2 regions of the Bradyrhizobium sp. 63_E2_N1_3 genome follow, and region 2 is predicted to be linked to the other one. Evidence: riboswitches for the same ligand, from Rfam matches in the RefSeq annotation. Region 2 holds a riboswitch; the other holds the start of a gene.
The links. A riboswitch is a leader RNA that binds a small molecule or an ion and turns the genes downstream of it on or off. The one in region 2 is predicted to bind cobalamin.

Region 1: linked by a shared signal. The riboswitch ahead of AB7531_RS31560 (TonB-dependent receptor) and the one ahead of AB7531_RS30570 (energy-coupling factor ABC transporter permease) in region 2 are both predicted to bind cobalamin.

What each region holds. Positions count from the first base shown of each region.
Region 1 covers NZ_CP197235.1:6,606,691-6,614,586, forward strand. The annotation lists gene AB7531_RS31540 (efflux RND transporter permease subunit) at 1-2,546, opposite strand, end outside; gene AB7531_RS31545 (efflux RND transporter periplasmic adaptor subunit) at 2,543-3,976, opposite strand; gene AB7531_RS31550 (FixH family protein) at 4,061-4,453, opposite strand; gene AB7531_RS31555 (hypothetical protein) at 4,556-4,921, opposite strand; cobalamin riboswitch at 5,153-5,360, shown strand; gene AB7531_RS31560 (TonB-dependent receptor) at 5,561-7,896, shown strand, end outside.
Region 2 covers NZ_CP197235.1:6,380,568-6,388,463, forward strand. The annotation lists gene cobT (nicotinate-nucleotide--dimethylbenzimidazole phosphoribosyltransferase) at 1-899, opposite strand, end outside; gene cobF (precorrin-6A synthase (deacetylating)) at 910-1,659, opposite strand; gene AB7531_RS30570 (energy-coupling factor ABC transporter permease) at 1,708-2,385, opposite strand; cobalamin riboswitch at 2,423-2,640, opposite strand; gene cobA (uroporphyrinogen-III C-methyltransferase) at 2,686-3,417, opposite strand; gene AB7531_RS30580 (cobyrinate a,c-diamide synthase) at 3,414-4,724, opposite strand; gene cobM (precorrin-4 C(11)-methyltransferase) at 4,724-5,506, opposite strand; gene AB7531_RS30590 (cobalamin biosynthesis protein) at 5,503-5,871, opposite strand; gene AB7531_RS30595 (bifunctional cobalt-precorrin-7 (C(5))-methyltransferase/cobalt-precorrin-6B (C(15))-methyltransferase) at 5,868-7,049, opposite strand; gene AB7531_RS30600 (cobalt-precorrin-6A reductase) at 7,048-7,794, shown strand; gene cobJ (precorrin-3B C(17)-methyltransferase) at 7,770-7,896, opposite strand, start outside.

The DNA of each region.
Region 1 (7,896 bases), 230 kb from region 2:
CTCCACACGACGTAGGTGCCGGCGGGAAACCGGATGCTCTCCGTCACGGCGCGTTGCGCGTCAGTGACGTAGCTTCCGATGTCGCGATCCCGGATGTCGACGTAGATGTAGGTCGCAAGCTGGCCGTTCTCCGTCCGGATCGACGTCGGCCCGCGCGCGGGTTCGACCTTCGCCACCTCGCCGAGCGGCACGGCGCCGCCCGACGGCATCGGCACCAGGATGTCGCTGGCGATGGCCTTGGGGTTGTCACGAAGGTCGCGCGGATAGCGCATGTTCACGGTGAACCGCTGCCGTCCCTCCACGATCGTCGTGACCGTCTGACCGCCGAGCGCGGCCGCGATGGTGTCCTGGACGTCCTGGATCAGGATGCCGTAACGGGCGAGCGCCTCACGGTCGGGAACGATCTCGAGATAATAGCCGCCGATGCCACGCTCGGCGTAGGCCGACGAGGTGCCGGGTACGGTCTTGATGACGCGTTCGATCTGCTTCGCGAGCCGGTCGATCTCGGCGAGGTCATTGCCCATGACCTTGACGCCGACCGGCGTGCGGATTCCGGTCGAGAGCATGTCGATACGTGCCTTGATCGGCATGGTCCAGGCATTGGAGACACCCGGAAACTGCAACGCCTTGTCCATCTCGGCGATGAGACTGTCGACGGTAACGCCGGAACGCCACTGCTCCCTAGGCTTCAGGTTGACGATCGTCTCAAACATCTCTGTCGGGGCGGGATCGGTCGCAGTGGCGGCTCGTCCCGCCTTGCCATAGACCGAAGCGACCTCCGGGAACGACTTGATGATGCGGTCCTGCATCTGCATCAGCTCGGCCGCCTTGGTGACCGAAATGCCGGGCAGCGTCGTTGGCATGTAGAGCAGCGTTCCCTCATTCAGCGCCGGCATGAACTCGGTGCCGAGCTGGCGCGCCGGCCAGATCGTCACCGCAAGCACGACGAGCGAAGCCAGGATGACCGGCGTCTTGGCGCGCAGAACCCCCTTGATCACGGGACGGTAGACCCAGATCAGGAAGCGGTTGATGACGTTCCTGCTCTCCGGGACGATCCTGCCGCGGACGAAGATCACCATCAGCGCCGGCACCAGGGTGACGGACAGCAACGCCGCGGCGGCCATCGAGAAGGTCTTCGTGAACGCCAGCGGGCTGAACAATCGGCCCTCCTGCGATTCCAGCGTGAAGATCGGCATGAACGACACGGTGATGATCAACAGGCTGAAGAAGAGCGCGGGGCCGACCTCGGATGCCGCGTCGATCAGAACCTGCACGCGTGACTGATCGGGCCCCGCCCGTTCGAGGTGCTTGTGTGCGTTCTCGATCATGACGATGGCGGCGTCCACCATGGCGCCGATCGCAATCGCGATGCCACCCAGGCTCATGATGTTCGATCCCAGCCCGAGCAGCTTCATGGCGCCAAACGCCATCAACACGCCGACCGGCAACATCAGGATCGCGACGAGTGCGCTGCGGACATGCAGCAGGAACACGATGCAGACGAGCCCGACGACGATGCTCTCCTCGAACAGGGTATGCTTGAGGGTATCGATCGCCGCGTAGATCAGGTTCGACCGGTCGTAGACCGGCACGATCTCGACCGATTTCGGCAGGCTGCTCGCGATCTCCCTGAAGCGCTTCTTGACGTTTTCGATGACGTCGAGGGCGTTGACGCCGAACCGCTGCAGCACGATGCCGCTTGCGACCTCGCCCTCGCCGTTCAATTCGGCGATGCCGCGCCGCTCGTCGGGCCCGAGCTCGACGTTGGCGACGTCCCGCAGCAGCACCGGCGTGCCGTTGCTCGTCTTCAGCACGATGTTGCCGAGATCGTTGATGCTCTTGATGTAGCCCTTGCCGCGGATGACGTATTCGAACTCGGAGAGCTCGACGGTGCGGCCGCCGACGTCGGCGTTGCTGGCGCGGATCGCCTCACGTATTTTTTGCATGCTGATGCCGCGGTCGCGCATCCGCTGCGGGTCGAGGACCACGTTGTACTGCTTGACGAAGCCGCCGACGCTGGCGACCTCGGCGACGCCTTCGGCCTTGGCCAGCGCGAACTTCAGATTCCAGTCCTGGATCGTGCGCGTGTCCGCCAGGTTCAATTCCTTCGATATGACGGCGTATTGGTAGACCCAGCCGACGCCGGTCGCGTCGGGCCCGATGGTCGGGGTGACGCCGGCGGGAAGCCTGGACGCCGCGCCGTTCAGGAATTCCATGACGCGCGACCGCGCCCAATAGATGTCGGTGCCGTCCTCGAAGATCACATAGACGAAGGAGACGCCGAAGAACGAGAAGCCGCGTACGACCTTCGATTTCGGCACGGTGAGCATCGCCGTCGTCAGCGGATAGGTGACCTGATCCTCGATCACCTGCGGCGCCTGGCCGGGATACTCGGTGTAGACGATGACCTGCGTATCCGAGAGGTCCGGGATCGCATCCAGCGGAAGGTGAACCAGGGCATAGAGGCCGGCGGCGGCCGCGAAGCCGGCGCCGAACAGCACGAGCAGCAGATTGCGCGCCGACCAGGCGATGATGCGGGCGATCATTTGTGATCTCCCGTTGCATTGCCAGGGCCGGCGTCGGTGGCCTGGGATGCCGCCTCGCCAAACCCCTTCAGCGCGGCCTTCAGGTTGCTTTCCGCATCGATCAGGAAGTTGGCGGAGGTCACCACCGCCTCGCCGTCCGCGAGACCATGGCGCACCTCGACATAGCCGCCGCCGCGACGGCCGAGCTTGACTTCCCGCGGCTCGAAACGCCCTTCCCCCTTGTCGACGAGCACGGCCTGCCGGCTGCCGGTGTCGAGCACCGCGCTGTCCTGTATCGCCAGGACGGGCGCGGCATCGGCCGTGTCGATGTCGGCATCGACGTACATGTCGGGCAGCAGCACCGCGTCCGGATTGGCGAGCTCGATCCTGATGCGAACGGTGCGCGTGTCGCGGTTCACCTGCGGATAGACGACGGCGATGGTCCCGGTGAAGGTCCGGCCGGGGAAACTGCGCGCGCGCACCGCGACTGACTGCCCCACCGCGATGTTGCCGAGATCGCGCTCGGCCACGTCGACCAGCGCCCAGACCACCGAGGTGTCCGCGATCCGGAACAGAACGTCGCCGGGATTGGCCCGCATCCCTTCGATCGCATTGCGTTCGAGCACGACCCCGTCGCGCGGCGCAGACCAGCGTATGGCGACGGGCGCGGTGTGCGTCTTGTCCATCTCCGCAATGACGGACTCGGGAACGTCGAGATTGACCAGCCGCTGTCGCGAGCCGCGGCCGTACATCTCGACACCGCCGACCGTCTTGGAGGTGATCGTCGCAAGATATTCCGCCGCTGCGGACGCCACCGCCGAACTGTAGATTTCCATCAGCGGCTGGCCGGCCTTCACGCGCGTGCCGGTGGTCACGTCGGCGACCTTCTGCACGAAGCTTTCGGCGCGCATCGCGATCACCGACACGCGGCGTTCATCGAGCTGGATCGTGCCGGGCGCCTTCACCGAGACCCGGATCGAGCGCCGCGTGACGGGCTCGGACTTCACGCCCGCGCGCTGGATCTTGCCGGGCGACAGCTTCACCGTGCCGTCGTCGGTGTCGTCGCCTTCGTAAACGGCGACATAGTCCATCCCCATCGGATCCTTCTTTGGGACGGGCGACGTGTCGGGCAGCCCCATCGGATTGCGGTAGTAGAGGATTTTTCGCGGCGAAGCCGCTTGCGCCTTCGGTAGCGCCGGCGCGACGGCCGCTCCATCGTCGTCGTAGACCGGCAGATAGTCCCGCCCGCGGTCGTCCTTCTTCGGACCCGCAGACCAGAGCGACGCGCCGCTTGGATCGCGGTAGTAGAGCGGAGTTCGCTCCGCGGCGGCCGCAGCCGATGATATGTCGGCCTCAGCGAGCCAGCCCGCACCGTTCGAATGCCAGTAGTAGCCGGCCAGGACCAGGCCGCCGCCCAGCGCAAGTGCCGTCAGGAGACGCAGCGTTTTCATGTCGTGTATCCGCGCACCCGGGAGCGCGCGTCCGTGTGAAGGAAAAGGGGGAATGTCGGGCGCTGCCGGGCAGCGCCCGAACGCTCACTTGACCGCCGTGACGATCACCTTGCCGGTGACGGTCTCCGGTTCGCCCTGCACCTTCACGGACAGCGTCATCTGGTAGCGGCCAGCCATCGGCAGGTCCGTCTTGAAGGCGTACACACCAGGCTCCCTGGACGGCAGCGGCGCGACCGCCGATTCCATCTCGGCCATCCCGTCCGGGGCCATGTCGAGGCGGGTCTTGAAGATGACTGCGTCCGGTATCGGCTTGCCGGACTGCTTGTTCGTCAGGCGAACGGCGAGCGTGACGTCTTCGCCCTTCCTCATCTGCGGAGTGACGGGCTCGAAGGCGTAGTCGCCCGCGCCCGCCATCGCGGCTGAAGCGGCAAGCGAAAGGGTGGCGGCGAGAGCCGCGGTGCGGATTTTGGAAAGCATTGTCTTGTCCTCATGAATTGATCTTTCGCCGTGGCGCGTGAAGCGCGCACGTCAGTCGTCGTCGCGAGCAGGCATGCCGCTCGCGTCTCGGGCTTTGCGAGATCAGATTCGAGGAGGTCGGAAAGGAGGACTGCCGCCGCGGAAGGAAACGACCTGATCCGGGGGAATAGCCAACGTGCTGGCCATGACGGCGAGACGCTCGAACGCCACGGGCCTGACATCACCGAGCGCGATGATCCCACCGACGCAGCAGAAGCCCATCCCGCACTTGTAGCCGCCGCTATGGGAGCCTGTTCCCTTCATGTCGGGACAACAATCGTCCATCGACATGTCGGCGTCGCCGCTCATGTGCATGGCCGTCTGCATGCCATCCGACGACATTGCGAGGTTCGCCGCGGACGCGCCAACCGGCAGCATCGCCAAGGATATGGCGATGGCGACTGCCAGGATGGTACGGACGAACTGCATCAATATCGACTTACTTTGTCAGGCCGGAACTCGGCCTCAGTAGCATATTCGGGCACCAAAGGCAGTCATTGATCGTGGTCAAGCGTTCGTTACCCAGGCTGGTCCGGAGGCCGGGTTGGACGTTTCGACGCGGTCCTTCGGACTATCGTGCAAAACAGCAACACAAGGCCACCATCGACCGACCAGCCCGTCCAGCAGCCCGCGCGGATGTTGACGCGCTCATCCCCTGATGCCAGTTTCGTGATCGGTAGTGTCCGCAAGGACTCTTCAAGGGAATGCGGTGCGTCCACCTCAGTGGGCAATTCCGCGGCTGCCCCCGCAACTGTAGGCGGATAGTCGACGACCAAACAAACCACTGGAGCCCCGCTTGGGCCTCTGGGAAGGTGGTCGAAGGCGATGACCCGCGAGCCAGGAAACCTGCTGCCAGCCATGGTCACGCGCGAACGCATTGGGCGGGGTGCCCTGATGTCGGACAAGTAGCCGGTGCATCCGCCGCCTGGGGCGAAGGTGGATGACTAAGGCAACCGCGGTGACGGTTTGTTTGCGTCGCCGCAGAGCGTTGTTGTGCAACATTTTCATTTCCGTGCTGGCGCAAGGCCAGCGTTATCGCGTGCTTTCCTGATTACTCTGCTCTCGTCGGTGTCCTTGTCGTCCGCGGCGCTCGCGCAAAGCGCGGCGCAGGACAACCGCTCCCGGGAGGTCGGCCCGGTGATCGTGTCGCCGCCTGCGCCGCGACAGGCTCCTGCCGTCAGCCCCGGCACTCAGAAGCAGCGCGCCGCCCGGCGCGCCGCGGGACGCAATCGTGGCGCCCCTGCTGTCGCCGTTCCGGCCACGCAAGCTCCGAGCGGCCCGGTGCAGACGCCGCTCAACACGGCAGCCGTCACCGATGTCGGCTCCCGGCTCGGCATCACGGCGCGCGAGATGCCGGCGACCGTCGAGGTCATCAGTCAGCGGACGATGCAGGACCTGGGCATCCGGACCACGACCGACGTCGCCAAGGCTGCAGTCGGCGTCACCGGCGGCGATGCGCCCGGCGCGCCCGCCATCTTCTCGATGCGTGGCTTTTCCGGCGACCAGATCTCCACGCTCTACAACGGCATCCCGATCGGGCCGTCGACCATGACCGGCCGTCCCATGGACGTGGCTGGCCTCCAGCAGGTCGAGATCATCAAGGGACCGGACTCGCTGGTGGCGGGCCTCGGTGCGACCGGCGGCGCCATCAACTACGTGAACAAGGCGCCGCACACCGGACCAATCGTCAACGACGCCTTCACCTCCTACGATTCCTTCAACGGCTATCGCGCCGGTTACGGATCGGGCGGCAGCACGCTGATCAACGGCCTCGACTACCGCTTCGATATCAGCCATTTCAACAACAAGGGCTTTATCGACGACACCTATTCGAAGCTCAGCAACGTCTCGGGCCAGCTGAACTATCGCGTCAACGAGAACCTGAAGATCTGGGGCGCAACCGAATACAGGCAGGACAACGACCGCTTCTACTGGGGGACGCCGCTGGTGCCGGCGAACGCGCCGGGCATCGTGCCGACGTACGGCATCGTGTCCGGCGTCTGGAGCAACTATTACCTCGGCGGCGGCACGCCGGTCCCGGTCACCATCGACGCGCGCACGCTGACCACGAACTACAACGTGCTCGACAATCACAGCGGCGCCAACGAGCTCTGGCTGCGCAGCGGCTTTCAATGGGACATCACCAACAACATCTCGCTGAAAAGCCAAGTCTACGGCTATGACGCCCACCGGCACTGGTTCAACAACGAGATCTCGTCGTTCGACCAGACCGTAGGCAATTTCGCAGGCGCGCAGAGCATCTACCGCGAGCGCCTGGCGCTCGATCACGCGCAGCGGCTCTACGGCAACATCACCGACCTCACCGTCAATTCCAACGTCGCCGGAATGGACAATCGCTTCGTCGCCACCGTGGCGGCGAGCAGCAACCAGTTCAACGTCTCGCAGGACACGTTGTTCTTCAATGACTACGTCGATCTCCTCAATCCGGACCGCGGCCTCTACGGCCCGCGCAGCGACGAGAAGATCTACACCCATCTCGACACCACCTCGCTGTCGTTCGAGGACCGGCTCAAGCTGACCTCGACCTTCGCGCTGATCGGCGGCATCCGTTTTGAGAATATCGAGCTGTCGCGGACCCGCTTCGACGAGACTGGCCTCCTGAAAGCCAGCTATCCTTTCTCGAAGACGTTCAATCCGGTCACCGGACGCATCGGCTACACCTGGGACATCGCGCCCGGCGTGATGCTTTACGGCCAGTACGCGACGGCGGCGGACCCGACGGTCGCGAACATCTTCATCCTCAGGCCCACGACGCCGCTGCTGCTCACGACGTCGCGAACCTACGAGACCGGCGTGAAGCTGCTGTCGGCCGACAAGCGCGCGGAGGCCACGCTCTCGGCCTTCGACATCGAGCGCAAGAACGTCTACGTCCCCGAAAGCGGCATCCTCTTCAACGTCGCCGGCAAGATGGCCTCCAAGGGCGTCGAGATTGCCGCCGCGGTCAATCCGGTCGCGGGCCTGAAACTATGGGGCAACGTCGCCTTCGTGCAGTCGCGCTTCATCGACTTCACCTATGTCGACGGCAATGGCGACTTCCAGTCCTATTCGGGCAAGACGCCGCCCAACGTTCCCAACTTCATCGCCAACGCCGGCGCCTCCTATCGCTTCGACACGAAGCTGCCGGTGGAGATCGGCGGCCTCGTCCGTCACGTCGGCGACCGCTTCAACTTCCAGGACAATCTGGTCACGATGGACGCCTACACGATCTTCGACGCATACGCGTTCGTCGATATTCCAAAAGCCTATTTCCCGGGCGTCGACCAGACCCGGATCAGCTTTCGCGTGAGGAACCTGACCAACAAGCTCTACGCGGCCTGGGGCGATCCGGGTTACACCGACCAGATCATCCTGGGCGCGCCGCGCAGCTACGAGGTCGCGGCTTC
Region 2 (7,896 bases):
CGCAGCACCAGCCGATGCCCCTGCTCCGCCGATTGATGCGACGGCAGCAGGAATGGCTGGCACGACGGGTTCAGCCGCACCGCCGCCAACGCGGCCACGGATACGATGAAGCCATCGATCAACACGGGAATGCGGGCTTGTGCAGCCGCAATGATGGCGCCGCAGATCGCCGAGATTTCGAGGCCGCCGACGGCGCACAGGATCTTTTCCGGCGAAGCACCTGCAACGCCATGCCGCACGATCGCAGCGTCGATCACGCGCGCCTTGTGCGCACGGCCGGCCGCATCGACGCCGGTACCGCTGCCCGCGATCTCCTCGGCACTGATGCCAAGCAGGCTCGCCGCAATCGCCGCCGACGTCGTGGTATTGCCGATGCCCATCTCGCCGAAGATCAGGAGATCGGGCCTGCCGGCGTCTGCGCGCGCGACTGCGCGCTGACCGGCTTCGAAGGCGAATGCCAGCTCCGTGGGGGTGAGCGCGGCTTCCACGCTGAAGTCGCGCGTGCCGCTGCGCGGCTTGTCGGTGACGATTCCTGCCATCTCCTCCTGTGCCAGCGTACCGGCGTCGACGACCTCAAGGTTTGAGCCAAGCTCACGCGCCAGCACCGAGATCGCGGCACCGCCCGAGGCAAAATTCGCCATCATCGCGATGGTCACTCCTTGCGGATAGGCCGACACGCCCTGCGCGACGATGCCGTGATCGCCGGCGAAGACGATGATCGGCACCCGCGCGGCACGCGGCTGCTCGGTCGCCTGCAGGCCCGCAAGCTCGACCGCAAGCTGCTCCAGCCGGCCGAGCGCGCCAGCCGGCTTCGTCAGTTGCGCCTGACGCGCGAGCGCCGCCTCGCGATGGACAGCGGAGACATCGGGGCATTTCCGGGTGACCCATTCAGGGAGCATGCTGCCTCGCTTACGGCCTGCGCTTGAGAATGTAGCTGTCCATGATCCAGCCGTGCCGCTCGCGCGCATCCTGTCGCGCGGCGATGATGTGCGGGCCGATCTCGGCCAGAACGCCCGACATGACGATCTGATCGGGCATGCCGAGATAAGCGCCCCACCAGATGTGCAGCCCCGCAGGATCGAGCGACTGGAACGCCGTGCCGCCGTCGAGCATCACCACCACGGTATCGACGCCTTGCGGCCAGCCGCCCTCGCGCAAGCGGCGCCCCGTCGTGACGAGGAAGGGTTCGCCGATGTCGTTGAGCGGCAGCGCATGCGCCGCGCACAGCGCCTGGATCGAGGTGATGCCGGGCACAACTTCGATATCAGGCAAGGGATCGAGCCGCCGCGCAATGCGCAGCGAGGAATCGTAGAGCGAAGGATCGCCCCAGATCAGCAGCGCGACCTTGCCATCATCACCGAGATGGCTGGCGATCGTCTGCGACCAGGCCGCGGCCACGGCCTCGTGCCAATCGTCCACGCCCTTGTGATAATCCGCTTCACCGGCATCGCGCACGGGAAGATCGAACTCGGCAATGCGCGTCGTTTGATTGGTGAGCACATCCGCGCAGATCGTCCGCCTGAGATCTGCGAGATCGGACTTCGCCGTCCCCTTGCGCGGGATCAGGATGAGATCGGCCGCGTTGATGGCTTGAACGGCGGCGCGCGTGAGCTGCTCGGGATCGCCGCAACCGATGCCTATCAGGGAGAGCGTGAGCATCGTGAGTGCGAAGGGCGGCCATCACGGCCGCCCGTTCGCTTGTCTCTCTCAAGCCGCGTTATGCAAACGCGGGGTAACGAGGCCGGGCGCGGTGACGCCGCGCAGCGACTTCGCCAGCGCCAGCACACCGAGGTCGGCCAGCGGCTCGATCACGATGACGAGCGCGTAGGAGGCCGCGAAGGTCGCGATGTTGACGAGGTTGGTCGCACCGAAGCCCGAGCCATAGAGCGCCCAGAACGCGACCCAGGCGATGACGCCGGCCTGATACGTGGTCGAAAGCGCCAGCGCCTGGCGATACCTGAGATCGACATAGGCGGTGTTGCGGGCAATGATCCGCGCGGCGATCGCCTGGATCCCGAACAGCGGCACCAGCAGCGTGGTGACGTTCATGCCGAATTGCGGCAGATCGGGCGGCTCGAAGAAGATGCCCTGGAACAACAGTCCGAACGCAAGGCCGAAGGCCGCGGGCGCTGCCCCAAACAGCAGGAACAGGGTCGAGCCGAGGATGAAGTGCACCTCGGAGACGCCGACCGGGAAGTGCGGCAGGATCTCGAAGAAGACGAACACGAGGCCCGTGGTGGCGAGCGTCCGCGCCGCGAACGACGTGATGCCCTGCTCGCGCACGGTCTCGACCGCGAGCTTCAGCGCAACGCCGCCGACGGCGATGCCGGTTGCGTAACTCAACACGAGCTTGGCGCCCGATACGACTCCGGGTTCGATATGCATGGTTCAGTTCCTTCCTGCCGTCACACCCGACGGCCTTGGCCACAAGACATGCACGGCCGGTCTCCTGGCTCGCGGTTCACTGGGGTTCTCCGGCCTTCCCGGGCCTTGCGGCCCAGTGGCTGATCGGAGTCCCTCACCGCTTACAGTCGCGGGGGCGGCTGGGGTTTTGGGCGGCGCAACTGTCCGCCCACCCCCATTCCCGATTATGCTCCGGCGGTTTGCGCCGCCTCGAGCACCATGCATCTCCTGTGTGCCCCTTTCGCCAGCCGGGCGTCAAGGGGCGAAGGGCGGCCGGGACGGTCATGACGGATAATCCCCGGCCAGTGCGCCGAACAGGATCACGGCGGCCGTCGAGGCAGCGCCGCCCCGCGCAAGTTGCTCGGCCAGCTCGGCAATGGTGGTGCGGACCAGCCGCTCGTCGGGACGACCGAGGGATTCGGCGAACAGCGCCGGGGTATCAGGCGCGAGGCCGTGCTCGATCAATTTTGCGACAAGCGCCGGAAAGGTGCGCCGGCCCATATAGACCACGGTGGTCGCTTCGGGATCAGCCAGCGCCGCCCAGTTCAAATTCTGCGGCAGCTCGCCGGTGACATCGGCCCCGGTCACGAACTGCACCCGGCGCGAGGTGTGGCGCCGGGTCAGGGGAATGCCGGCTTGCGCAGCGGCGACACAGGCCGAGGTGATTCCGGGAATGATCTCGTAGCCGATGCCAGCTTCGCGCAGCGCCTCCAGCTCCTCCTCGAGCCGGCCAAAGATACCCGCATCGCCCGATTTCAGCCGCACCACACGGACACCAGCCGCGGCATAGTCGACCAGCAGGCGGTTGACGTGGTGCTGCTTGGTCGAGGGCCGCCCTGCCCGCTTCCCGACCGCGACGAGATTGGCGCCGGGCCGGGCCAGATCGAGGATCGCACCGGAGGCGAGGTCGTCATAGAGCACGACGTCGGCATCGCGCAGCCGCGCGGCACCTTTGAGCGTGAGGAGCTCCGGGTCGCCGGGGCCGGCCGAGATGAAAGTGACAAAACCGCTCACCGATCCTCCGCGATCAGATGGAAGAACGTGCCGGTGGCATGACCGCGGCGCGAGCCGGTCTCGGCGATGACCGCGCCTGTTGCATCGTGCACGACCGCCAGCGGCGTATCCGGCTGCGCGATAATCGTCGAATAGTGGAACTCATGACCGCGCAGGCGCGCGCCGGCCTGATGGCCCGGCATCGGCGCGGCGAGCGCAGCGAGACGATAGCCGAGATGCATGCGGCGCTTGGCAAAGCTCGTCTCCAGTCCGAGCAGGCCCGTCATCTCATGACGGACGCCGTCGGCGTCGGTCAGAGCGGTTCCCAGCACCATGTAGCCCCCGCATTCGCCGTGCACCGGCCGTTTGTCAGCGAAGGCACGCAGACCGTCGCGAAAGCGAGCATTGGCCGCGATCTTCCCCGCGTGCAGCTCAGGGTAGCCGCCGGGCAGCCAGCAGACATCGGCACTCGCGTCAGGCGCTTCATCGGCAAGCGGCGAGAAGGTCGATATCTCGGCGCCCGCCGCGCGCCAGGCTTCCAGCATGTGCGGATAGATGAAGGAGAACGCGGCATCGCGGGCCAACGCAATGCGCTGCCCGGGCGGCGTCACATTCATGCCGTTTGCCGCCGGTTGCGGCGACCAGCTCGCTGCCGATCGCAGCACCGCATCGAGATCGACATGCTCGGCGACGAAGCGCGCGGCTTCGTCGATCAGCTTGCCGATCTCGGCCTGCTCCTCGGCCTGCACCAGGCCGAGATGCCGTTTCGGCAGGCTGATCTCGGCATGGCGCGGCAGCGCGCCGAACACGGCGATGCCGGCGTCGTTGAGTGCACGCCGCACGAGATCTTCATGACGTGGGCTGGCGACGCGGTTGAGCACCACGCCGGCAAGGCGCACACCGGCGCGATAGTCACGAAGGCCTGCGGCGATCGCCGCCGCCGTCTGCGCCTGTCCGGAGGGATCGATCACCAGCAGCACCGGCCAGCCCAGCATCTCAGCAATGTCGGCGGTGGCGCCGGTGCCGGAGACGCCGCGCGCGGCGACGCCGTCGAACAGGCCCATCGAGCCCTCCGCGAGCACGACATCGGCATCAGTGCCGCGACCGACGAGATGAGCTATCGCCCCGCGATCCATCGCCCAGCTATCGACGTTGACGGAAGCGCGCCCCGTCGCAGCGGCATGGAAGGCGGGATCGATATAATCGGGCCCGCTCTTGAAGCACTGCACGTTCAATCCGCGATTGCGCCAGGCGCGCGCCAGCGCCAGCGTCAGCGTGGTCTTGCCGACGCCGGAGGCCGGCGCGGAGATGACGAGCCCTGCCGGCATCACGATGCCTCCGGAAAGCGCGGATCGGCACCGACCGGCCGATAGCGGCGGTCGTAGTCGACGGCATAGAGACGGCTCTCGTCAAAATCCGCAGCACCAAGCGTCTTGCCGACTAGGATCAGCGCCGTGCGCTCCATCTCGGTGCCGACGGCGGCATCGAGCGTCGCCAGCGTGGCGCGAACGATGCGCTGGTCCGGCCAGCTCGCACGCCAGACGATCGCGACGGGGCAATCCGCGCCGTAATGCGGCGTGAGCTCTGCGACGACCTTGTCGAGCAGATGGATCGACAGATGGATCGCGAGCACCGCTCCGGTGGCGGCGAACGCTGCGAGCTTTTCGCCCTCAGGCATCGCGCTGGCGCGGCCCGGCGTGCGCGTCAGCACCACTGACTGGGCAAGACCGGGCAGCGTCAGCTCAGCCTCTAGTGCAGCTGCTGCAGCCGAGAAGGACGGCACGCCCGGCGTGACCGTGTAGGGAATACCGAGCGCGCGCAGGCGGCGAAGCTGCTCGCCCATCGCCGACCAGATCGCGAGATCGCCCGAATGCAAGCGGGCAACATCCTTGCCGTCCGAATGCGCGGCAGCGATCTCCGCGATGATCTCGTCGAGCGACAGCGGTGCGGTGTTGACGATGCGGGCGCCGGGCGGGCAATGCGCCAGCACGCCCTCGGGCACCAGCGAGCCCGCATAGAGGCAGACCGGACAGGCCGCGATCAAGTCGCGTCCGCGCAACGTCAGCAAATCCGGAGCGCCCGGCCCGGCACCGATGAAGTGCACCGTCATGCGCCGTCTCCTTCCGCGATCGCGGCGGTCGCGGTGCGATCCCGCGAGACCGCCCGCGTCGCAATCAATCGCGCGCGAGGGCCAGCCGCAACGAGCGCAGCGGCTTCAGCGACCGAGCCCGTGCCGAACTTTTCCGCGACGAGTTTTGACTGCGTCGGCGTGTGGATGTTAGCCAACGCTTCAGCCGAGACTGCCTTGATCGGCACGCCGCATTCGCGCGCGAGCTGTTTGAGCGGCTCCGCTTCCGCCTTGTCGCTAACAGTCGCGACCGCCGCAAGGCCCTCGGGACCACCGGCCGCCAGCAGCGCCTCGCGCAGCGAAGCCAGCGTGACATCCTTCTTGAATCCGAGTCCGGCGACTTTCATCGAACCGCACTCCATTGCACCACGGGCCGCGACGCTTCCCAGGACCGGTAGCGGCCGAGCGGCGCGGCATGGGCAATCTCGACCCGCATCAACTCGCCGCCATGGCGCTGGTGCAGCTCGCCGAGCAGCGCTTCCGTTTCCAGCGTCACCGCATGCGCGACGAGCCGAGCACCCGGCACAAGCCGTGACCAGATGGCATCGAACATCTCGATATCGAGACCGCCACCGATGAAGACCGCGTCCGGCGCTTCCAGTCCGGCAAGAGCTTCGGGCGCGCTCCCCGTGATGACGGTGATCCGATGCGCCAATCCGAACGCTGTTGCATTGCTGCGGATATTCGCGGCACGATCCTCGCGCGCCTCGATGGCGCTCGCCGTCCCGCCGCACAGCGCCCATTCGACCGAGATCGAGCCAGAACCCGCGCCGATATCCCACAGCCGCTCGCCGGGACGCGGCGCCAGCGCCGAGAGCGCCAGCGCGCGCACCGGCCGTTTGGTGATCTGGCCGTCGTGAGCAAAGAGATCGTCGGACAGGCCGGAGCTGCGGGGAATGCCTTGCCCGCCCCTCGCCTCGACGGCCACTGCGACCAGGTTTTCGGCGAGATCGCCCGCAAAGCCGTCGGCACGATGCTCAGCGATGCTTTCGCGCGCCCCGCCGAGCGCGGCGAGAGTCCAGAACGCCGAGGCGCCCCACCCGCGCTCGCTCAGCCATTTGGCGAGATCACCGGCCGCCTTGCCGTCACGCATGAGGCAAATGATGCGCGCACCGGGCGCCAGATACGGCACGAGACGCTCGAACGGCGCGGCATGAAGCCCGAGACAGGCAATGGCTTCGAGGCGCCAGCCGAGCCGCGCGGCGGCGAGCGAGAAGGTCGATGGCGCCGAATGCGCGATCCACTCGTTGGCATCGAGCTTCTCGGCGAGACTTGCACCGGCACCGTGCCAGAACGGATCGCCGGAGGCGAGTACCACCGTCGGCCGGCCGCGGCAGCTCACCACGATGTCTGCGTCGAACGGCACCGGCCACGGGCGACCGCGCCCCTCCACATCAGCAAGCGCGAGATGACGCTCGCCACCAAAAACAGTTTCTGCCTTGGCAAGCGCCTTTCGGCTTGCCTCGGACAGCCCGGCAAGGCCATCTTCGCCGATACCGATGATGGTCAGCCAGGGATCAGCCATGACGCGCGCCCTCATTCTGGGCGGAACCGCCGATGCGAGCTTGCTCGCCGCGGAAGTCGCACGCGCGCGCATCGACGCCGTGTATTCCTATGGCGGTCGCACTCGCGCGCCCGCCGATCAGCCGCTGCCGACCCGCATCGGCGGCTTCGGCGGCGTGAGCGGGCTTGCGGACTATATTCGCGGTGAGCGCATCACGCATGTGATCGACGCCACACATCCCTTCGCTGCCGAGATGAGCCGCCACGCGGTCCAGGCGTGCGCGCAAACGGGCACGCCGCTGATCGCGCTCGAGCGCGCGCCTTGGACGAAGGCGCCCGGCGACAACTGGATCGAAGTCGCCGACGTCACCGCCGCGGTCGCTGCGCTGCCCGAGACGCCGGCAAAAATGTTCCTCGCCATCGGCCGGCAGCACATCGCGCCATTCGCGAGCAAGCCGCAGCACACCTACACGCTGCGGTTCGTCGATCCGCCCGAAGCACCGCTGCCTTTCGCTGCGGACGTGATCGTGTCGCGCGGGCCGTTCACGTTCGACGGCGAGCTCGAGTTGATGCGCACGCGCGGCATCGCATGGATTGTCGCCCGCAATTCCGGCGGCGACGGCGCACGCGCCAAGATCGACGCGGCCCGCATGCTCGGCCTGCCCGTGATCGTGATCGCGCGGCCCGAGTTGCCCGATCGCCAGCGGGTTGAGAGCGTGGCCGAGATCATGCAGTGGCTCGGTCATCGCGCCTGCCTCGGGGCATAGACCCAGCGGCCGACGCGGCGCGTCTGCGAATTGCCGACGATCACCAGCGTGCGCATGTCGGCCATCTCAGGCGTCGCTTCGTTCAGCGTGACGGTCTCGATC